DNA from 3 places in the Parageobacillus caldoxylosilyticus genome. Region 3 is predicted to be linked to each of the others. Evidence: predicted binding sites of a transcription regulator. Region 3 holds the regulator's gene; each other region holds the start of a gene.

The links. Region 3 encodes Rex, which represses fermentation and respiration genes when NADH is low (regulators of the CRP and FNR family bind a similar motif). Its sites were predicted from a motif close to TTGTGAAATATTTCACAA; they were not measured.
Region 1: BV455_RS18975 (DUF6803 family protein) is a predicted target of Rex. The motif match lies at 4,084-4,101, and genes of this name have one in related genera.
Region 2: BV455_RS06825 (DUF3147 family protein) is a predicted target of Rex. The motif match lies at 1,038-1,055, and genes of this name have one in related genera.

The regions. Positions count from the first base shown of each region.
Region 1 is NZ_CP040553.1:3,734,217-3,742,313, reverse strand. Features, by position in the region: gene BV455_RS18995 (IS110 family RNA-guided transposase) at 1-1,184, opposite strand, end outside; gene BV455_RS18990 (hypothetical protein) at 1,634-1,984, opposite strand; gene BV455_RS18985 (IS982 family transposase) at 2,147-3,025, shown strand; gene BV455_RS18980 (hypothetical protein) at 3,095-3,364, shown strand; gene BV455_RS18975 (DUF6803 family protein) at 3,511-3,999, opposite strand; gene BV455_RS18970 (sigma-70 family RNA polymerase sigma factor) at 4,211-4,813, shown strand; gene BV455_RS18965 (anti-sigma factor) at 4,810-5,874, shown strand; gene BV455_RS18960 (hypothetical protein) at 5,896-6,159, shown strand; partial or broken gene BV455_RS20840 (transposase) at 6,327-6,734, shown strand; gene BV455_RS18950 (hypothetical protein) at 6,768-7,205, shown strand; gene BV455_RS18945 (hypothetical protein) at 7,330-7,587, shown strand; gene BV455_RS20530 (hypothetical protein) at 7,847-8,056, shown strand.
Region 2 is NZ_CP040553.1:1,330,106-1,338,202, reverse strand. Features, by position in the region: gene BV455_RS06830 (phosphomannomutase/phosphoglucomutase) at 1-685, shown strand, start outside; gene BV455_RS06825 (DUF3147 family protein) at 1,119-1,481, shown strand; gene BV455_RS06820 (DUF3147 family protein) at 1,500-1,868, shown strand; gene BV455_RS06815 (NCS1 family nucleobase:cation symporter-1) at 3,584-5,110, shown strand; gene BV455_RS06810 (helix-turn-helix transcriptional regulator) at 5,634-7,331, shown strand; gene BV455_RS06805 (IS256 family transposase) at 7,557-8,097, opposite strand, start outside.
Region 3 is NZ_CP040553.1:1,451,895-1,459,991, reverse strand. Features, by position in the region: gene BV455_RS07365 (ABC-F family ATP-binding cassette domain-containing protein) at 305-2,251, opposite strand; gene moaC (cyclic pyranopterin monophosphate synthase MoaC) at 2,371-2,892, shown strand; gene BV455_RS07355 (redox-sensing transcriptional repressor Rex) at 2,882-3,520, shown strand; gene BV455_RS07350 (twin-arginine translocase TatA/TatE family subunit) at 3,537-3,689, shown strand; gene tatC (twin-arginine translocase subunit TatC) at 3,710-4,456, shown strand; gene BV455_RS07340 (YdiK family protein) at 4,459-4,653, opposite strand; gene BV455_RS07335 (CPBP family intramembrane glutamic endopeptidase) at 4,657-5,391, opposite strand; gene groES (co-chaperone GroES) at 5,669-5,953, shown strand; gene groL (chaperonin GroEL) at 6,037-7,656, shown strand.

The sequences.
Region 1 (8,097 bases), 1.6 Mb from region 3:
ATCATTCGCTTCACGTCAAACGCCTGTCGTTTCGTACACACCGCATGCAGTACCTTCAGTAATTTTCCGCATAACACTACAATGGATTGCTTCTTCCGCAACGGATTATCAGGACGTGTCGTGTAATATTCGTGCAGCTGCCGAAACGCTTCGTTGTGACGGATCATCGGCATCATCACCCGGAACAGAAGGGCGCGCAACCGCCTTCTTCCACGCTTGGAGATCCGTTTTTGCCCTTTGTGTTGGCCGGAGGAATGTTCCCGCAGCGTCAGGCCCGCTAATTTGATAAGCTGCCGCGGATCCTGATAATGGGAGAAACTCCCGATCTCTGATAACAGTTCTACGATGGTCGCATCGCCTAAGCCCGGAACGGTCTTCAGCCATTCGTATTCGACCGATGTCTGTACGAGTTCAATCAGCTGCTCTGTCAGTGCCTCGATTTCTTCTTCCAGTTGGCGGTACCGGCGGACAAGCGTGGCAATTTCGATACGGGCCATCTGTTGTCCTTCCGTTACGCCAATGGAGTGTTGGGCCAATTCCATCAACTTCTTCGCTTTCGGCTTTTGTGGCGATTGTAATCCCTCACTTTGCCGGTAAAGGGCCAGCACCTCTTCTAGTTCTTTTCCTGCCAGATCACTCGGAAATGGCGTATATTCCAGCACCGCGAGCGCCATTTTCCCAAATGACGGGAAGACTTGGGAAAACTCCGGAAAATATCGATCAAGCCAGCGAATCATTTGATTTCGAATCGCTCCCTGTTCTTCCACCAATTTGGAGCGAAATGTCGCTCCCACGCGCAGATCCGCCTCCATCCCTTTCAGAATACGCGGATAGCTGAATCGGCCGTCTTTCACTAACCGGGCAATGACGAGCGCGTCTTTCGCATCATGCTTGGTTGGAAGGTTATCGTCCAGCTCTTTGGATCGCTTCACGTGCATCGGGTTTGTCATGACGAGAGGAATGCCTTTCTCATCAAGAAAATAGGCGAGATTCAGCCAATAATGTCCCGTTGGCTCGATGCCAACGATCACCTCGGTTTTTCCAAATTCCTTCATGGCTTCCACGATGCACTGGTACAACCATTCCAATCCTTCTCTCGATTGCAGAACGGGAAACGGCTTTTTTAACACCCTCCCTCGCTCATCCACAAAGCAGGCATAATGTTTTTTCTTTGCAATATCCATCCCAACAACCAGCGTTTAAAATGTGTTACACAAAATTTTATACATCATCGATCTTCATAAGTTTACTACTGATCTTCATAAAACGTTAATCATTTGTGGACAAAATTTTTGGCAACTATCCATCACATTCTTTAATGTATGATGCGATTCAATGAATGATGAGAGACAAAAGCACAAAAAATTTAGGAAAAATTTAACATAGACAAGTAGAAAGAAAAACCGTTTTCGTTATATATGAAGCTTCCCGCAAGCCGTCCGAAGAGCACAGGTCCTTTATGCGCCTAACAAGCAAAAATTACAATGGGGTGAGGCAAAGGAAGAAGCGTCCTCGGGAAGGAGGTAAAAAATAAAACGCATTTTTAGCCTGTTCCATTTTTTTAAATGCAACGGCCTAAAAATGCGCCAGGACAAGACTAAAGAATATTGCTTTTATAGCGAAAGAACCTCTCTTATCGTTCTAGTACGCTTGATCTTTCTCGGAATTTCTCTAATGATTGATATTTATCGGGATGGGGTTGTGGGTCAGGTTTTAATTGCAAGAACGGATTCTTCCATAAAGCATAAAATTTCACATCCTCCCGAATCCATTCCTTGGCTTTCTTCGGTTCTTTCCAGTCTTCTCGAATTTCTTGCAACGATTTCTTTGTGGCAAAAGTGTGCGTGAAAGTGCCTTTATCTCCTTCTAACTGTACGGATAGAATATGTAAATGATTCCTCTTTTCCAACAATTGAATCGCCTTCACTCTAAATTCTTCGTTTCTCACAAACTCGTATTGATGATTCCCACGATCATCTCGCATAAACTGCATTTTCTCGGCCAGTGTGACTTCTTTGAAAAAACCCATGAATTTTGCATAATAAACCCGTGGTGCTAGATAAAATCAGACAAGCATAAAAATAGCCCTTGCATGAGGATCTCCTTAAAATGAAAGTGCGACCAAACATTTAAAAGGAGAATTCACATGCAAGAGCACTTTCATTTTACAACAGATCGAGCCAAACTTCAAAAACAATATGAAGCGATTTTGTTCTTTGTATCGGCTCAACTATCGAGTATCCAGATTCCTCTTCAACGTCGAAATCGTCATTTGTTGAAACAGAAAGACGAAGTCATCATCGCCATCCATGTCCTTGGAAAGTTGTTGGGCTTCACTTCCGAACGGGCTTGGCACCGGTTTGTGATTGGGAATTTGTTTCCCAAGGCCTTGTTCCCTGAGCGTTCTCGGTACAACCGTCGCTGCCGGGCGCTTGGCTTTGCGATCAAGTGGATGCGGCACCAGCTGGCCAAGCGCGGGCAGCACCATGCGTATGCGGTTGTGGACAGCTTGCCGATCGAGTTGTGTCATTCATCCCGAATGTATCGCGTCAAACGGTTTCGTGGAATCGCCGATATTGGCTATTGTGCTTCCAAAAGGATTGCTTTCTATGGGTTAAAACTTCATCTGCAGGTCACCGATCAAGGGCTTCCGATGGGATATGTCGTCACCGAAGCGTCTTGTCACGACCGGGTGGCCGCTGAAACCGTCATGACACAAATTCCACATTCGTATAACCTAGGTGACAAAGGGTACATCAGCCAAAAACTGCAAAAGAAGCTGTACGAAGAGCATCGAGTTGCTTTTTGGACGCCTGTTCGAAAAAATCAGCGAATTCGCCAATCAGACGCATGGAAACAGTGGATGAAACGAAAACGCAAAGTGATTGAAACCGTGTTTTCGATTTTAGTCGATTCATATCGGATCACCGAGATTCGAGCGAACTCAATTTCTGGATTTGAAACGGCACTGGATGGTATTTTACTGGCTTACTCGCTTGTTGTTCTTAGGCTAGTTGAGCGTTAAGACTCAACTAGCACCACGGGTTTATTGTTATATTTTTCAATTCCGTTCGTTCATTTGATTGTCATGTTTTTGGCTGTAGTCGGAAGTATCTTTTCATGGGTATTAATTAATCATGCATGGCAGGGTGCTAAAAGCAATCGTTTGAAGATGGGGTTTTTAGGGAGTAGTTTTTATGTTTTTTTGACTTTTGTGTTAGCTTATCAGTTAGTAACGCTGAAATCTTCTTATCCAAATGAAGATGCTTGTATGGGGGGGATTATTGGTTTAGTATTCAGCATAATAGTTACAACAGTTGCGTTTATTACTTGTTTTACAATCACAGGCTTTTCTAAGAAATAAGAAGCCAATTAAACACAATGTGAATTTAATGTACCTTGATTGACGTTTTATTTCTTACACGATCGGGATCGTTTCTGCAATAAGTTAAATAAAGAAATGTGAGGAGGGTGTCCTAAAAGTGGTTGCTTTTGGCCCCCCCTTTATTTTCACATATGCATATGATGAGAATGGTCGCCGCCGATCGATGGGTCGAGCATTCCAAAAATCATGGCAATATGAGCTACTACTAGAAATATACCAACGAAAGTGGAATGATATTTCAACTTTTGTTCCTCGCTCCATCTACGCCCGATTATGCCTAAATCGATTAGACTTAATCCCAATAACGGAATGACGCCCATTAAATAAAATCCTACCGCAATAATATCAATCCATCCGCGCCATTCCCCATTCAATGTGAATGGAATGACGGCACTCACCAATAAGTAAATAAAAATTCCTAAAAAGTAGACACCAACAATGATGCTGCATATTTTGTTGATTTTACGGATCATTCCATCGAAACGGCGAGTAAAAAGAATTGCCAGCTCCGTTATTGCAATGGTCTCAGCAAGAGCAACGGGAATAGCCATAAATAAAATCAAATTCCAAGGTTGATTCACCGCTAACAGTTCCATGTAATGCGTCATATTCATCTAATCACCTCCTGCATTTATACATCCACATCTATTAACCTTAATCACAATTTGTGCATTTTCTTTGGAAAATTTAAGAATAATTTGTGACAAGATTCACCGAATCCTTTACATATATGGATAGCAAAGATATGATAACCGCTTTATATAGAAGTAATTAAAGTATGTATGGATGCTGTTTCAAAATGATGTCCGATGATTTTTCTAATTAATGCATATGTTTCATAAAAAATTTTGGAAAAACAGAAACATTTTTATTTTTTTATGCGTCTTTTATAGCGGAAGGAGGGTGGAAACCATTGCCAATAATTTCGAGTTCGATATACTTATGCGCTTGTATTCCAAATCCCTTTTTCGCTATCTGTACAGACTAACCAATGATTATCATTTGGCAGAGGATCTCCTGCAGGAAACATTTTATAAGGTTTATTTACATGTAAGCGGCATAAGCGACATAGCACAAATAAAGTCATGGCTTTACCGGATCGCTTATCATACCTTCATCGACCACTGCAGAAAAGCAAAAAAGATGCAGCTTGTACAAGTGGATGATTTCTTTGCGTCGTTAAAGCTAGATCCATTATTAGAAACGGAAAACGCGTTTTTGCAAAAATATGAGCTGGAGTTGATTTATAAACATTTGTCCAACATGAAAGAACTGCAACAAAAAGCCATTATGCTCGTCGATTTAAAAGGATTTAGCTATAAAGAAGCGGCGGAGCTGTTAAACGTAAAACTCCCTTATTTAAAAAGCCTTGTGTTTCGGGGCAGACGGGAATTAGAAAAACGATTACGCAATGAGGTGAAGGGATGAGAAAAGACGAGTTAAAACCATTATTGCAGAAATATCAAAATGGCACACTAAGCAAAGAGGAAGAACAGAAAATAGAGGAACTTCTAGAAAGTTTTGACGTATACAATGAATTTCTCCATGAAACCCTTCATGATGAAAGGATGAAGGAAGACGATCTCGCAAAAATGATGAAAAAGGCCCAACAAAAATTCTTTTTTAGAAATACGCTGCTTGTTGTATCATTTATACTCACGATTGTTCCCTTATTGACTATGTTTACTTTTGTTTATTACGGCTGGGGGCGAGAGCATAACAGAGGGAACGAATTTATTGAAACCATTCGAACGGTGAGTGAAATGACAGCGCCAAATGTGTATGTAGATTACGATACGGTCGATGTTGAGATCAAGCCCTTTACCATGACTGTCACGACCGACAAATATAAATGGATGGATGATAAAAAAAATTATCTAGGCAAGGATACTTACAAACTATTCTTAAATGATGTGTTTGCTAAAGAATCGAATTATCGAGCGATTGGGTATTCGATTGATCACATTGGAATCAACTTTATTCACCCGAAAGCCAAATACTTTTTACCTGACGAACGAACAAAAATTGAGTCTCTCCCAAGCGATTGGCCGGTTGAAATCTATATTTCCCTGAATCGGTCCTATTCCTTAAAAGAAATAAATGAAAAATTTAAGGGATATCATATGACATGGCTTGCGTTGGACACAGGTGTAGAGGAACAGATGAGGAATGATTTAGATTTCATCCAAACACCAGCAATTGGCTTTCCATATAAAAAAGTGCATGTAGACTCTATATTCAATCGTTCGCTTACTGATTACGAAGAAGTAATCAAAGGGCTCGAGCTATTGAGCAAAAACGAAAAATGGGCAACACAACTAACGGAATACAAAGACTTAAAGATGGCCGAGCGACTAAAATGGGTGAAAAAGCATAAAGAATTGAAGATTTATGGAATCGCTATAACGGGAACCGCCAAAGATGTTTTGTCTCTAGAAAAGATGAAGGAAGTCAACGTAATTCGATTAGGTCAGATTAATTTGCCATAGCAAAGGGGGGAATTGTCGAAAATGAAAATAGCAAGAATCAATATGCTAAATACATTGGTGGCTGTATTTTTGCTTATTTTGTTAAATGTACAAATTATAGCGGAGATCCCTGTTTTTGATATCAGTTACATTTGGATTTCATTGTTCGGAATGCTCATATGCTTGCTTGGCCTCATCAAAGAAGATCGGTTCTACTCATATTTAGGCGGCATCCTTCATTTCATCCTAATCGTTTCTTGTATGGGAATGATTTGGTTTGGCATAGGTATTAACTACAAGCCGTGACTTTACTGCGGCAAAAGCGAAAAGGACAGTCCAAATAAGGCTGTCCTTTTTCAATATAGGAACGTGTTGCAAAAGACATAATGGATGCATAGATGCACATAAAAAATCCACCACCTTGGAAATCATATACAGTGACCAAAACCAACTACCAAGGGGTGGACACTATCATGATTTCCAATTTAAACAATGAACATACATGGTCTTATGAAATTGATCCACTTTTAGTATCGTTATTTCGATATATTGACTCTCTATCGTTGCCAGAAACACCGTATGTGACAGGAAGGCTGCCAGTGTCGAAAAAATCATTGTTAAAATGTTTCTTTTTGAAAACCTATTTTGCTATTGATTACTTGTGAAAATTAGTGCGCATCGTGCAGTGTTTTCGCTGTTTTCAGCGGGCTTGTGGGCTTAGTGAAGTTCCTCATCTTTCTACGTTCTCCCGCACGGCAAAGTGGTTCTGGGAACAAGGATTTCCCGTCTTTCATGCACAGCTGCTCAAAAATTTAGAAATACGGTATCCCAAAATGAAGCAAAAGGGGATAACAATGGTGAATGCAAAACTCGAGAAATCTAATCATTCTTAATGAATTTGAACTAATGTTAATATGAAATATCTATTTCTTTTTGGGTTGCCGAGGAGAAATAATGTTAATAATGACAACTATTTTTATCTTGTTAAGCATTATGTATCCAATTTTAGACTACTATTAAATAATTACCTTATTTCTAATGGTTGGAATACACAGGTTGCATGGGGAAAGAGTCAAGGTATTGATATTGATGCATTTAAAGGTAAAGAAAGATGGATAATTGAAGTTAAGGGTTGTGGCACACGGAGTGCTATGAGAGTAAACTACTTTTTAGCTATTTTAGGGGAGACGCTTCAAAGGATGAGTGATCCGAATGCAAAATATAGCATAGCTCTACCTGATATGCAACAATATCGTAATCTATGGGAACGTTTACCCCGCCTTGCAAAAGAAAGAACTGGGATATCTGTTATATTTGTAAATGAAGATAAAGGGATTGAAGAAGTAAAATAATCCGCCTGAACTAAACGACAACTAAATTTTGAATAAAATTCTGAAAAGAGGTGAAATTGAAATATATAGTAAAGGGAAGAAATGGTTAATAATATTTAAACCAAATTCATAGGGGGATTTTTAATTGAGAAAACATTTAGGGAAAGTATCTTTTGCTTTACTAATCTTGACTTTTACTGTATTAACCTTCGGATATGGTAAGATTAGAGGAGATATTGGTACTGGCATTTTAATAATCGGTGTAGGACTTTCGCTAATAACAGCCTTAATAAGTGAAAAAGGACAATGGAAGACAATTACAATAAGTATTGTAAGTATAGTAATAGGGGTATATGCATTTCTGATTATTGCTTTTTTCTTCGGTTTGCGGGAAGGGTTTTAGTAGTAAATGAGGTCATTTGTAGTACAAACTATGAGATAATATAATAAGAGAAAACTTTATGTTGGATAAATTTCCGTACGTTCCAGAAGTGTATTTAAATCATTTTATAAGAGGCCTTTTGACGTATTTATTCTCGTGGCTATTTAGTCAGTTTTGTTGGCGGCTCTTTCGATTTCATGACGGTATTAGAACATTATTTAAAAGCGCGAGGATTTGACGTGTACTTAACCAAAAACGAAAAACATGTTCGTCCTATTATATGAGCGGCGGAAAAACGATTGATAAAGGATTATATTTAAAACGCAAATTTGAAGCGTTTCCAGATAAAAATACGGATGCAGAAAATTGCAAAATGCGAAATTTAAAAAGACAAAATAAGCCGTTGCAGCAAGAAAAAAAGCTTTTATCGATGAATATCGAAAAAGTTATTGCGTTCATCAAGCATGTGAAACAGTTGGAATTACATTAGGAATTTTTTATAGATAGAGGTTGAAACAAGTCAAACAATTT
Region 2 (8,097 bases), 120 kb from region 3:
TCTCGGTGTGGCATTTGATGGTGACGGTGACCGGCTGGGTGTCGTCGATGAGGAAGGAAACATCCTCTGGGGCGACCAACTGATGATTTTATTCTGGCGCGAGATTCTTCGCCGCTATCCGGGAGCCGAAGCGCCGGTCGAGGTCAAGTGTTCTCAGGCGTTGGTGGAAGAAATCGAACGGCTCGGCGGCAAACCGTTCTTCCATCGAACTGGCCATTCACACATCAAGGCGACGCTGCGCAGCCGGCCAGAGATTCCATTTGCAGGTGAAATGTCCGGACATCTGTTCTTCAATGACGAGTTCTACGGCTATGATGACGCCCTGTACGCGGCGGGACGGCTGTTGCGAATACTCTCCAACGATGACCGCAAGCTGTCGCAGCTATTTGCCGATGTCCCGCGGTATCACGCCACTCCGGAGACGCGCGTGCCTTGTCCGGAAGAGCAGAAGGCGGAAGCCATCGCCGCGGTCAAACAGCGGTTTGCGAGCATTAACGAGGTCGTAGACGTGGACGGTGCCCGCATCCAGTTCAGAGACGGTTGGGGGTTGGTGCGTCCGTCGAATACGCAGCCTATCCTTGTTCTGCGCGCCGAAGCCACGTCACCGGAGGCATTAGCCGATATCAAGCAGCAGCTGGCTGACGTACTCGGCGAGCCGCCGCTTAACTTGACCATCCCGTGGTGATGCAGATCGCGATTGAAGTTGGATCGCAATTCGTATCGGCGCCGACCTGAACGGTCCATGCTGTTCGGGTCAGCGCTGTTTTGTTTTCTTGGTAGTTATAATTGAGAAGGCAAGCCAAAAATGTTTCCATTATAAGTTGCTATACTTTTGTTGTTCAGAAGATGGCTAAATGGATTTACTGTAAATTATATAAAAATAAAAATAATGAGTGTCATGGTCGAAAGTAAGAAAAGACTTTGAAACCATTAAGTTTTGTTCAAATATTTGTCATAAATTTGGAAGTGTAAGCGTTACAATCAAAAAATTAAATAAAAGTTCATAAGTGTTTAGGCTAGCATCGTTTACAATATATACGTGAAAATCATCACAAATAAATATATAAAAATAATATTCATCATGTTGGATTGTACATCACAGAAAGGAAGGATCTATCTTGGGGATATTATCGGTTAGTGGAATCATTATTCGATTTTTATTAGGTGGAGGAGCGGTCGTTGCTTCTACCATCGTTTCAAGAAAATTAGGATCAAAAATGGGAGGAATTTTCGCGGCATTTCCCGCTGTATTTTTCGCGGCGTTATTGACACTTCGGTTAGATGCAAAAAGCAGCGAGTTAGTGGAAAAGTCGATTGTTTTATCCCAAGGAGCTATTGTTGGGATGTTCATAAATATTATGTGTGCAATAGCGGTCGTTTATCTTTGTACGAGAAAAGGTTGGAAACGCGGGCTTACACAATCGCTAGCTGGATGGTTTCTTGTTTCTATTGTTTATGCTTTTATTTCAACATATTTCTAAGTTATTAAGGTGATCGTTATGGATGGACGTGATTTATTTTTCCGTTTTTTATTTGGTGGCTCTGCAGTTGTACTAAGTTATGTAACGGCAAAACTGTTGCCATGGAAAGTGATTGGAGGAATTTTTGCGGCATTCCCAGCTGTTATGGTCGTTGCCGTGATGATGGTTGGCATGAAGAACGGATCTAAAGAAGCAGCAAAAACAGCGCAAGGATCTGTTTATGGAATGATCGGTTGTTTGATTTGTGTATTAACAGTGTTATTTTCCCTACAGCTTACACACAATTGGTGGGTAAGTTTTATTTTTGGTCTAATTGCATGGTTTGCAAGTTCGTCATTCCTTGTATACATGCGAGATCATAAAAATATATCAAAATCGGAGCATTGACAAAGAGGCGGCAGAACAAAAAAGCTAATGGAATCATGAGCAGCGAATATAGAAGCCTGGCATGATACGAACGTGCTGGGCTTTTTTTTTTTGTGTGCTATGAAAAACTAACGTCTTTCAAAAAACGTTCTTTTCAAAAAATCGAATGATAAGGGCTCTTCCTCCAAAACTGTCGTATTCAAAAATCAGTATATATCCTGATTTTTTGATATCCATTAGAAGTTGTGCAGATATCAAAGCCGAAATCCATTGATTTGATTGTACGGAATAGCATCCTAAACTGTCATTTGAGAGGCCATGTCAGTTCTCCAGCAAATATACAAAACATATAACAAACGATATAAATAATTTTACATTTTGTCCAATGAATGGGGTTATTTGATTATATACAATAATATATAAGTTTTAGTATTCATAACACCAAAGAATCGATCTAATAAAGGAAATGTACCAAAATGGCTAAGCTGAGGCATCGATGAAGCGAAAGAGGTTCCAGGAATGAATCGAGCAATTGGCCTGTATTGGTTTAAATAGTGAGAATGGTGTTTGTCGCCCAGCACTTTCTCCAAAAGACCGGCAGGCAGAGTCATTGCATTAACTGCTCTGGCGGGCAGGCCCCCCTCTCTATATTGTTCACGTATCCGTCGAGTCCGCTTGCTGAAGCTCGGAAACAAGGAAGTGATGTGCCACCAATACCTCATGCTCGATCAGGGCGCATTAGCAAAATCTGTTTTTGAAGATGCCAAAGGATGTATGGTCACCAATGCTTGGAGGATGTACTGCGGAATCGTATGAAAAACGGGAATTGACAAACTGGCAGTTCAGATATGTATTCCTTCAGCTTCAGGGATCAAAAAGAAATTGGGAGTGGGATTTTGCTAAAATCCACTGATTGAAAATCGCCATCCTGTGTATATACTCCGGAAGTGGTTGCTGCTGGAAGATTGAGCCTGAATCAGCCCGTTGATATCATAATCAGCCCGTTGATATCATATCTACAAAAGCAGCTAAATTATTCAGAATATTCAAACTAAAAAATACAACTACTGTTGGCGCAGATGCTGCCCTAGTTCTTTCTGATCCACCAATAAAAAGAGCGATTTCTGCAAGAGCCCCGCTCATATGAGCGTGGATTGCAATCCAGTTGAGGGAATGAAAGTACGTAGAGAAGTCATCACTGTCCTTTCGCGTGAAGCCTGTATTATTCAGATAAGACATTTGTAGGGCAAGAAGGATATTGGAAGAAGCCAAAATCAAGTAATAGGGGTGAAATGAATATGGGCGACAAAGTGAAAAGTAAGTTGATTCATCATACGATGTTCGCGGGGATGAATCGGTTGAGGTGCATAAAGTCAAAGGATTGAACGAACACCTCACATTTATTCGTGAAGTGAAAAAAGTCAGGTGTCTATGGCCCTTATTTCTGCGCGGAACAAACCTCGCAATCATGAAAAAGCAAACGGATGTTATATTGCTTCTGCGAATTAAGTTGGAGGAGAAGCTTTTGGAAACATGGCGAAGTTTTACGGATAATCCTGTTTAACAGACCTGCGTGGCAACATCATGGCTATTGAGAGCCGTGATCGAGACAAAGTTATCATCGGAGCAATCAATCAGCAAGTCATTCAAGAAGTGTGCGATGCACGGAACTTTATCGAGATCGTCGTCCCGACACATACATGAGACTTCAAATAATTTAAAAAGGGGGGTTCTTGATGAAAACACAGATTGAACAAAATGGTATTGTAACCCTTACAGAAGAAGAGGCTAAAAGGCTGAATGGAAGTGAATTGTGGAATGATGATTTGCGGCCGACAACATTTAAGGAACATTCATGGAAAGGCTTAAACTTTGCTGCTTTATGGATCGGTATGTGTTTATGCATCCCTTCCTACACCATGGCCAGTGGTATGATTGCTCTAGGCATGAACTGGTGGCAGGCGGTTGGAACTATTTTTCTTGGCAATGTGATTGTCCTCATCCCCATTTTATTAAATTCACATGCCGGAACAAAATTTGGAATTCCGTATCCTGTTTTTGCACGGCTTTGGTTCGGAGATAAAGGAGCACACATTCCGGCCTTGGCCCGCGCGATTGTAGCCGCTGGATGGTTCGGGATTAATACGTGGATTGGAACAGGTGCGATTGATACATTGTTAGCAGCCTCATTCCCTGCTTGGAGAAACTTCCCAGGACATACGGCCATCGTATTTGCTTTCTTTTGGGCTCTGAATGTAGGGGTTGCTTATAAAGGCCCCGAAGCCATTAAAAGACTAAGTTCCATTGCTGCTCCTGTCGTGGGCATCTCTTCCATCATTCTCTTCGTCTGGGCGTTCACTCACGCGGGAGGTTGGGGACCTATTTTAGAGCAGCCATCGAAATTCAAAACCACTGGGGAGTTTTTAAAAGTATTTTTTCCAGCCCTAACAGGTGTTATCGGTTTCTGGGCTACACTTGCTTTGAATATTCCTGACTTTTGTCGTTACGCTAAAAGCCAGAAATCGCAAATGGTTGCTCAAAGCTTCTCTCTCCCAATTACGATGACCGTCTTTTCTTTCATTGGAATAGCAGTTACATCAGCAACTGTCGTCATTTTCGGCCAAGCGATTTGGGATCCTGTACAACTGCTTGCCAAGTTCCCGCCATTTGTTATTCTTTTAGGAACAATTGTAATTGTTATTTCTTCCCTAACCATTAACATTGGGGCTAACATTGTAGCTCCCGCTCGCGCTGTTGAGAATTTATACCCGAAACGAATGACGTTTGGAATTGGTGTTCTTATTACCGGGTTGTTTGCTATTTTGTTGCAGCCATGGTATATCATGTCGAATTTTGGGAATTATATATTTGGTTGGCTTGGAACATATGCTGCTTTACTTGGTCCGATTGATGGCATTGCTATTGCAGACTACTGGCTTGTTCGCCGGAAACAATTGGATCTTAAAGAGTTATATGAACCTAATGGTCGTTACAATTACGCTACCGGCTTTAATAAAAACGGAATTTATGCACTTGTGATCGGCGTAGCCATCCCTGTACTGGGCTTACTCATTCCAGGTCTCCGCTTTCTCTGGGATAATGCTTGGACGTTCGGATTATTTATTGCTATTGGTGTCTATACCTATTTAATGAAAGGGGACAAAAGCGTTCTAAGAGAAGGTGAATACGAGAAAATTACGATTATAGAAAATACTACTTATGATGTAAAAAGAAATCTGATAGAAACAGAACTTACAAAATAGCAGAAGCATAATATGAACAGATGCGTTAATTGAGCAAGACGAAAAAATCAATTTACAAATGTCATAAAAAATGGTAGCAAGAACGTTGCTGTTTTTTTGCCTGTCTTCTGTTTGAGCTATTCGATCTGATGTTACAAGCATAAAACAATGAGGATGAACAAGGCTGCATCCTTTTAAAGATGGTTTTTTATATAGTCAGCGGTCTACGCATGCTGAGTGCGAGTGTGTAGCAAAGCTCGTGCAAAAAGAGGAAGCAGGCACCTTGTGTGGTGCCTGCTTCCTTATTTCATGGTAGCCTTTAGAAAGCTGTATCAATGTGCTACTTAATCCGCTTAAGCGCACGCAGTTTGCTTTCTTGTTCCAATGAGCGAAGGGGAAGGGTTTCTAAAATTTGATCTTGCCGTTTTTTGGATCCATCGTATGTAAAACTTCTCTTCTATTTCCTAAACTTGACTTCTTTATACTCGTCTGTCAATAATAAATAGGGATATAAAGATAAAAACGTAAGCGAGTTGAGGGGGAATTGAACATAAACAGTCTTTTGCAATGCGTTCAAGACGCATACGCGGCGTTGACAGGGTTAAGCATTATTATGTTTGATTTGCAGCACCAGCCAGTCACGAAAGTTTCCAATGTTACAGAGTTGGCAGAGCTTGTGTTGTTTTCCCCGGATGGAGTGGAAAAACTGCGTCCTTTCATCTGCATTTCGGAGAACGGTACGCAGTGGCGGCGGCCAATGATTGTTCAGACAGGATATTGGGGAGTTAAAGCGATTGTTGCTCCGGTGTTTGTGGAACAGAGAGTAGAGTATTGGATCTGGGCGGGAGCGTTTATTGAGGAGAAGACGAAGCTGGTCATCCGAGAGCAATGTGCCCATGTTCCTAATTCTGAAGCATGGATTCCGGCAATTGAACATGCAATAGAGCAACCGATATCGGCGGTGGAACAAAAGCTTCATGATATTGAAAAAATGTCATTAGTATGCAGCGAGCTAATTCACAGCGACAGACAAAAACAACAATACGAACGCTATTTTCGTTTGCTGGATTCGGCAGCCGACCGCGTGCAGCAGGTTTCGCTAAACGTAGATGATTTTCTACATCTATTGCAAAGAATAGATGATCATATTGACTTTTTGCTGTACATACAGAAACGGGACCGCGAGTGGATGGTTGCCAACGCTGTTGGCGAGAAAGCAGAACGGATGTGTGGAAAACCGATCAAAACCGCTTTTCCTCCGCTGTCAGACTCCCCATATCCACCTAGTGTCTCTTGTTTTGAAAATGCGGCACTAGATCCGCGCTTTTCGTTTTTTATCACACACGGAATTAGACCTAAAGTTGTTTTGGCCTACCCGATTTTACGGGATGAGGCAATAGAAGGATGGATTGTGATGGGCAGCGAAACAACCAGTTCGTTGCCAAAAGCCGCAGCTCCGATTGGTTCCATTATGATCAAGTATTGGAGTTTATATACAAAATGCGAGTCTGCTTACGTCAAAATGGACCGCCATTTCATGAGGCTATCGATGCTCATCGAAATAGGCCGGGCGATGAACGTAGTGAAAAACAATGAGGAAATTTTGCGGATGATGACTGATTTTGTGGCAGAGCTGGCCTATGGTAATTTTGCATTTACAGTGCTAAAGGACCGGAACAGAAACATTAAAGTGTATGGCGGTGCGGTTCCTGAAAGGGAAATTGCAGAATATTACGAAGATGTTTGTCATCGTTATTTCGAGGCAGAAGGTAAGTGGTCCAACAATATACCGACATTGCAGGCAACAAAGCTGGGAACAATAATGGAAATTCCGTTTTTTGTTCACGAACAGCTGCATGGAGTAATGTCTGTACATATGAAACATTTAGAAGATACGAAAGAGGCAGAAGCGTATGTAACCGCCCTCATAGGCGTCGGTACGATGATGATGAAACAAAACTATGATTATATGCCAAAGCAGGAATTGAATATCGACATGCTTGCGGAACATCTAACCGCCCGGGAGATGGATGTACTCCATTTATTGGTTCAAGGATGCAGCAACCGCGAAATCGCGGATCGGCTGTTTATTAGCATTCATACCGTGAAAAATCATATTACAAATATTTTCCAAAAAATTGGAGTGAACGACCGCTCACAGCTTATTGCTCTCGTTTATCAGCTAAACCATCGGAAAGAAAATCAATTGGGAACATCATTCGGTACAAGATCGATGAAATGATGTTCCTTTTTTTATTTTTTATACAGGAATTGGAATTGAATAAAGTTTATATTATAATGTTTATAGGTACCGTCAAGAATTTTGTGTAATATAATGGGGGTAGGGTTTCTCTGAAATGGATTTGGAATGAATAGGGAACTAGTTTCCTCCACACAGGAGACTGAATATTCAGTCTCCTGTGTGGAAAGGGAGAATCCCCCTATTTTGTTTATTTACAGTATTTGGTTAATGATAACGTTCTTCAAACATTCGTTGAAGGGCTTCATGCGCTTCGGCAAATCCTCGCAACTTTCGCCCTGCCCATTTCTCATTAAAATCTTGAATGGTCAAATACACGATTTTTTCAGCGGCTTCTAAACTATTCAAACTGTTCATCGGTTTTAGGCGTTTCCGAATCTCCTTGATCGTTCGTTCGATGGCATTGGTCGTGTAAATCACACTTCGAATACTGCTTGGATAATCCATAAATGTAAGGAGGACATCCAACTCATTGGCCCAAGATTGAACTTCTCTTGGATATTTGCTGGACCATTTCGACTCAAACTGTTGAAACATTTGTAACGCCATCTCCTTATTCGGCGCGCGATAAATCAGCTTGAGATCCTCGGCCACTTCGAATTGGTCTTTTTTCCGAACACGATGGAGCGTGTTGCGGACTTTGTGAACGACACAACGCTGCACATCGGCTTTCGGATAAACCGCCTTAAAGGCTTCCTCCAACCCCGGTAGTCCATCGAATACGCCCAGAAGCACTTCCTTGACGCCC
Region 3 (8,097 bases):
GATACGGGCTTTTTTTCAGGATTTATTCTTGGAAGAAGTCCGTTTTTTTATTAAAAAAATAAAGGTTGTGCATATATTTATCCACAAGTTGTGGATATTGTGGAAAAATAAAAAAATCTCTATGATATCAGGGAAGAAATAATCACAGTTTTTTTTGCATAACCCCTCTATTTTTTGTGGATAATGTGGAAAAACCGGTGAATAACTTGAATAACGGGAATAAAATTGGGGATAAGTTTGTGGGTATGTGATTAACTAAAAAAACATCCACCTGTTCATAACGGGTGGATGTTTGTGTATTTTGTTATTTTAGTGTATGAAGTTCTTCCCATTCCACTAATAATAGATCCAGTTTTTGTTTCATTTCCTCGTTCTCTTTTGTCAGCTGTTGCACTTTTTCATGATCTTGGTAAATGTCAGGATCGCATAATTGTTCTTCCACGTGCGCAATTTGTTGTTCTAATTCGCTAATTTCCGCTTCGATTTCTTCAATGCGGCGCTTGCGCTGCCGCTCTAGTTTTTTTGCTTCTTTTTCTTGTTCATAATTCAATTTTTTCGTTGATTCTCCATCAGGAAGGTTCGCATTGGTTTGCCGCTGCTCCGCAGCAGCGAGACGTTCGAGTTCCAGCATTTCTTCTTTTTTGGCGATATAGTAGTCATAGTCACCTAAATATTCGGTAATTCCATCACTAGAAAGTTCGTATATTTTCGTGGCGATGCGATTGATAAAGTAGCGGTCATGAGAGACGAATAAAATCGTTCCAGGGTATTCAATTAAGGCGTTCTCGAGCACCTCTTTGCTGTCTAAATCAAGATGGTTGGTCGGTTCGTCTAAAACAAGGAAGTTCGCTTTTTGCATCATCAATTTGGCAAGCGCCAGTCTTGCTTTTTCCCCGCCGCTTAGCTCCGATACATGCTTTAGCACATCATCCCCAGAGAATAAGAAGTTTCCGAGCACGGTGCGGATTTCTTTTTCCGTTTTGTCAGGGAATTCATCCCAAAGTTCATCGAGCACGCGCTTATTTGAGGACAAGTCGGCCTGGTTTTGGTCATAGTAGCCGATTTGTACGTTCGAGCCGTAGCGGAAATGCCCTGCTTGTAGCGGGAGTTTATTGACAATCGCTTTTAGCAACGTGGATTTGCCGATTCCGTTCGGTCCAATCAAAGCGACGCTTTCCCCGCGCGTGATGCGAAAGCGGACATTGCGAAAAATTGGCTGATCCGCATCGTATCCTACTGCGACATCTTCAGCGATTAACACGTCATTGCCGCTTTGCCGCTCGATTTCGAAGGAAAACGAGGCAGCTTTTTCGTCCCCGATCGGCTTCTCCATTCTTTCCATTTTTTCGAGCCGTTTTCTTCTGCTTTGCGCGCGCTTGGTTGTCGAAGCGCGGGCAATATTGCGCTGAATAAAATCTTGCAGCTTTGCAATTTCTTCTTGCTGTTTTTCATATAGTTTTCGTTCCCGTTCGTATTCCTCCGCCCGTTGCTCTAGGTAACGGCTGTAATTGCCGCTATACCGCTTTAATGTTGCACGTGACAGTTCGTATACTTGGGTGACTACTTTATCGAGAAAATAGCGGTCATGCGATACAATTAAAATAGCGCCAGGATACGTTTGTAAATATTGCTCCAACCATGTTAATGTTTCGAGGTCTAAATGGTTGGTCGGCTCGTCCAAAATAAGCAAATCGGGCTTCATTAACAGCAATTTTCCGAGCGCCAGCCGCGTTCGTTGTCCGCCGCTTAGCGATTGGACAGGAGTCGTCATATAATCGTACTTAGAAAACTGCAAACCGTGTAAAATGGAGCGAATATCAGCTTCGTATTGGTAACCACCTTGTTCTTTATAGCGCTCTTGCAACGCGTCATAGTCTTTTAATAGTTTTTCATAACGGGAAACGTCTGCAAGCAAATCGGGATCGCCCATTTGCATTTCCATCGCTCGCAATTGCTTCTCCATCGCCTTTAACGGGGCGAATACCGTCATCATTTCTTCCCAAATCGACAACGAAGAGTGAAGCCCGCTGTCCTGGGCAAGATAGCCGATTGTTACTTCTTTTGGTTTAATAATCTCCCCGCTATCGTAAGACATTTCACCGGCAATGATCTTTAATAGGGTCGATTTCCCGGCTCCGTTTCTCCCAACGAGAGCGATACGGTCTTTTGATTGTATTTCTAATTTTATATTCGATAAAATAAGGTCAGCGCCAAAATATTTTGTCAGTTGGTTAACTTGTAAAATGATCATTGTTTTTCACCTCGCGTTTGACAATAATAGTGTAGCGTAAGTGACTTTCTTATCGCAATAAAACGATAAAAGACAGATGACGAAAAATAGTGTATAGTTTATAAGTGGAGGAGATTATGTTGTCATCATTTACCCATTTCAACGAACAAGGCCGGGCAAAAATGGTCGATATTACGGACAAAGAGGATACGGTTCGCATAGCGGTCGCGCAAACAAGTGTGACAGTAAATAAGGAAATTTATGAAAAAATGACAAACCACGCGATCGAAAAAGGGGATGTGCTTGCCGTTGCGCAAGTGGCAGGTATTATGGCAGCGAAAAAAACAGCCGATCTCATTCCAATGTGCCATCCGCTTATGCTAAAAGGTGTCGACATTCAGTTTGCCTGGCATGTCGAAGAAGAAAAAGCGTTGTATCAATTGTTGATTACCGTAACGGTGAAAACGAAGGGAAGCACGGGGGTGGAGATGGAAGCGCTAACGGCTGCCTCTGTATGTGCGCTGACAGTATATGATATGTGTAAGGCGTTAGATAAAGGAATGGTTATTGGCCCAACCTATTTGGTAGAGAAAACAGGTGGAAAGTCAGGACATTATCAACGCGAAAAAAGAAGTGCTGGGGGATTCATCAATGAGCAATGAACAGCCAAAAATTCCGCAAGCAACGGCCAAACGTTTGCCGTTATATTATCGTTTTTTAAAAAATTTACACGCTTCTGGAAAACAACGCGTTTCTTCTGCCGAACTGAGCGAGGCGGTCAAAGTCGATCCTGCGACGATCCGCCGCGATTTTTCCTATTTTGGAGCGCTTGGCAAAAAGGGATACGGATATAATGTCAACTATTTGCTGTCATTTTTCCGGAAAACGCTCGATCAAGATGAGGTAACGGAAGTTGCACTATTTGGAGTCGGGAACTTAGGCACCGCATTTTTAAATTATAATTTTTCGAAAAACAATAATACGAAAATTGTGATGGCATTTGACGTAGATGAAAGGAAAGTCGGTACAGAAGTCGGCGGGGTGCCTGTCTATCATTTGGATGAATTGGAAGACCGTCTTCACGAGGGGATTCCAGTAGCGATTTTAACGGTGCCGGCCCATGTCGCTCAGTGGATTACCGACCGTCTTGTCCAAAGAGGAATTAAAGGAATTTTAAATTTTACACCAGCGCGCTTAAACGTACCCAAGCATATTCGCGTCCATCATATTGACTTAGCGGTCGAATTGCAGTCGCTCGTTTATTTTTTGAAAAACTACCCGCTTGAATAAAAGGAGAGAATGAAACGTGAAATATTTATTAATCGTGCTTGTCATTTTATTATTGTTTGGAACAAAAAAACTTCCGGAATTGGGCAAGTCGCTCGGTCAATCGCTCCGCGAATTTAAGGATGCGACGAAAGGATTAGCCGATGAGGATGAAAAAAAAGCCGACCAATGATGAGTTAGGATGGTTGACATATGAACGATAAAGAAATGTCGGTGTATGAGCACCTAGGAGAGTTGCGAAAACGGCTTATCATTGTTCTTGTTTTTTTTGGCATTGCTTTGATAGGAAGCTTCTTTTTTGTAGAACCGGTCATTTTATATTTGCAGCGGACGGATGAAGCAAAAGAATTGACGATGAATGCGTTTCGTTTGACAGATCCGATCAAAATTTATTTTCAGTTTGCTTTTGTCATTGCCTTTGTTCTTACTGCTCCGGTTTTGCTTTATCAACTTTGGGCGTTTGTCAGTCCGGGATTGTATGAAAAAGAGCGAAAGGTCACTTTAAGTTATATCCCCATTTCGATTGTTCTCTTTTTCGCTGGCGTTAGTTTTGCGTATTTTGTTTTATTTCCGTTTGTCGTTCGCTTTATGCAAAATTTGGCGGAACGCCTGGGTATTCATCAAGTCATCGGTATTAATGAATATTTTGAATTTTTGCTTCAGCTCATCTTGCCGTTTGGCATTGTCTTTCAGCTGCCGGTAGTAGTGATGTTTTTCACAAGACTTGGTTTGATTACACCGATGTTATTGATCAAAATACGAAAATACGCTTATTTGGCCTTGCTGATTGTAGCTGCGGTCATTACGCCGCCGGATGTATTATCGCAAGTCATCGTGATGATTCCGCTTTCGATTTTATATGAGGCAAGCATTTGGATTTCCAAGATGGCTTACCGCAAAGTGCTATTGGCGCAACAGGAACAAGAAAACCTCCCGTGAAATCAAACGGGAGGTTTATTGCGAAAGTGGAGTGCGAATAGACGTATTGCTGCTCCAAAATCAAGCGTAGCCAGGATGGCAAGGAAGATCGTGAAAAAGTTCCAAATCGTATCTTTTGCACTTTGAATGGACAAGTAAGTAAATAGCACTCCCATCAGAAAATAGAAAAAACCAAATTGTAATGGCGTCCCTTTCATTGTTTAAAAGCCCCCAATAATGAGTTGTATCTGCTCTGTCTGCCGCATTATTTTTTCAATTTCATCGGCAAACAATGTTTGTATGACGACCACGAACGTATTCATGGTAACATGGGCGAAAATCGGAACGAAAATGCGTCCCGTTTTCGCATAAAGAAAGGCAAACGTAAATCCCATTGCTGCGTACAAGAGCAGGTGTTCGAGTTCCATATGGACGATGGCGAATAAAAGCGAACTAACTAGCGCGGAAATGAAGAAGTTGTATTTTTGATATAGCGTTCCAAAAATAATTTTACGAAAAATTATTTCTTCTAAAATCGGACCGATAATGGAAGTCACGACCATTAATAAAGGGGTGACTTGAATGATTTCAACAATTCGTTTTGTGTTTTCCGAGCCTGGTTCGATACCAAGCAAACGCCATTCAACATTAGCGGCAAGGCTTTGGGCAAAGAGCGACAAAAAGACGCCGCTGACCGCCCACATCCAAGCGACGGGCAAAGAAACGCGATGACGAGTATGCCGTTGTTTTATATCCTCACGCAAGAAAAAGATAATAATAAAAAACGCAATAGCAAAGCTAATGACCGCCCAATAGCCAGAGGCGAGCTTTGCGGCAACGAGTTTATTTTCGACATGTTTTCCCACGCCGAGAAAGCGCAAAAGCGGAACTCCTACAATACCAGACAGTTGCATGATGATATACGTAATAATGACATACCAATATTGTCGTTTCAAGGAAACTAACCCCTTTGCCAACAAAATAGTGATACTTCCCGTATTTTAGCACATCTTTTGCAAAAATATAAAAAAATTGATTGCCGCCGTTTATCGATCATGGAAATGTGAAATACTTGAAAAGGGTATAGAAGGAGTAAAGAAAAGCAGTTATTTTTTTTGTATTTCCTACTTGCAAAAAAAGGAGAAGTTCATTAATATTATAAGTGTGTTAGCACTCGATTAAGATGAGTGCTAATAAGAACGGCGAAAATTATTGTTAAGGAGGTTGTTTTCCGTGTTAAAGCCATTAGGTGATCGCGTTGTCATTGAAGTGATTGAAACGGAAGAAAAAACTGCAAGCGGTATCGTATTGCCAGACACTGCGAAAGAAAAACCGCAAGAAGGCAAAGTAGTTGCTGTTGGCAAAGGACGTGTGCTTGACAGCGGTGAGCGTGTAGCTCCGGAAGTAGAAGTTGGCGATCGCGTTATTTTCTCGAAATATGCTGGAACAGAAGTAAAATATGACGGCAAGGAATATTTAATCTTGCGTGAAAGCGACATTTTGGCTGTTATTGGCTAATATACAGCGTTTATAACATAGATATATACAAAATACTTAACCAAAATACTTAACGATTCCATTTTATAAGGAGGTAACGGGGTATGGCAAAAGAAATTAAATTCAGCGAAGAAGCTCGTCGCGCGATGTTACGCGGTGTGGACAAACTAGCAGATGCGGTAAAAGTAACATTAGGACCAAAAGGCCGTAACGTCGTATTAGAGAAAAAATTTGGTTCGCCATTAATTACAAACGACGGTGTAACAATCGCGAAAGAAATCGAATTAGAAGACCCATTTGAAAACATGGGTGCGAAACTTGTTGCGGAAGTTGCAAGCAAAACGAATGATGTTGCTGGGGACGGTACAACAACGGCAACAGTTTTAGCGCAAGCAATGATCCGTGAAGGATTGAAAAACGTTACAGCTGGCGCTAACCCAATGGGCATCCGCAAAGGTATTGAAAAAGCGGTCGCTGTGGCAGTAGAAGAATTAAAAGCAATCTCTAAACCAATCAAAGGAAAAGAATCGATTGCCCAAGTTGCAGCGATCTCTGCGGCTGACGAAGAAGTTGGTCAATTAATCGCAGAAGCAATGGAACGCGTCGGCAACGACGGTGTTATCACATTAGAAGAATCGAAAGGCTTCACAACAGAACTAGATGTTGTTGAAGGTATGCAATTTGACCGTGGTTATGTATCTCCATACATGATCACAGATACAGAAAAAATGGAAGCAGTGCTTGAAAATCCATACATCTTAATTACAGATAAAAAAGTTTCTAGCATCCAAGAAATCTTGCCTGTATTAGAGCAAGTGGTACAACAAGGCAAACCATTATTAATCATCGCAGAAGATGTGGAAGGCGAAGCGCTTGCAACATTAGTTGTGAACAAACTTCGCGGTACATTCAATGCGGTAGCGGTTAAAGCGCCTGGCTTTGGCGATCGTCGTAAAGCAATGCTGGAAGACATCGCAATCTTAACTGGCGGTGAAGTCATCTCCGAAGAACTAGGACGCGAATTGAAATCGACAACGATCGCATCGCTTGGCCGTGCTTCGAAAGTCGTTGTAACGAAAGAAACAACAACGATTGTGGAAGGCGCTGGCGATTCTGACCGCATTAAAGCTCGCATCAACCAAATCCGTGCGCAATTAGAAGAAACTACTTCGGAATTCGACCGCGAAAAATTACAAGAACGTCTTGCAAAATTAGCTGGCGGCGTAGCAGTAATCAAAGTTGGTGCAGCTACAGAAACAGAATTGAAAGAACGCAAATTGCGCATTGAAGACGCGCTCAACTCTACTCGTGCAGCTGTCGAAGAAGGTATCGTAGCCGGCGGTGGTACGGCATTAATGAACGTATACAGCAAAGTGGCTGCGATCGAAGCAGAAGGCGACGAAGCAACTGGTGTGAAAATCGTTCTTCGCGCAATCGAAGAGCCAGTTCGCCAAATCGCGCAAAACGCTGGTTTGGAAGGCTCTATCATTGTTGAACGCTTAAAAACAGAAAAACCTGGCATCGGCTTCAACGCTGCTACTGGTGAATGGGTAGACATGATTGAAGCTGGTATCGTAGACCCAACAAAAGTAACTCGTTCCGCTCTGCAAAACGCAGCTTCTGTTGCCGCTATGTTCTTAACAACTGAAGCAGTTGTCGCTGACAAACCAGAAGAAAACAAAGGCGGCAACAACGGAATGCCTGACATGGGCGGAATGATGTAATAATCGCCTAAAAGCCTTGGAACACTAGGGTTCCCCCTGGTGTTCCTTTCTTTTTTGACCGCGGAAAAATCATAAATTTTTTATGAAGCTTCCCATTCGTTCGCTGAACTTTTGGGAAGCTTTTTCTTCTAAGTTTTTAGTCATATGAGCATAAATCGTTGGCAGATTGTGTTGACCTGTGTTCAGAACTAATTGGGCTGAATGATATAAATCCTGAGTTACATTAGTTTTTAGATTTATATTCTTGGAAGGCTGTATTGCACTACATATAGGGTTCTCTCCGTCAATTTTCCTAAAAGATAGAAATCGGCTTAAGCTTGAAGATTAGACTTAATTTAACTGAAAGGCCAAATGTGTCTGTCCCATCTCTCTATACATTAATAAAGTGGAGGTTTGGTTAATATTAAATAATAGTGTTTCATCAACATATTCAGCTTGACA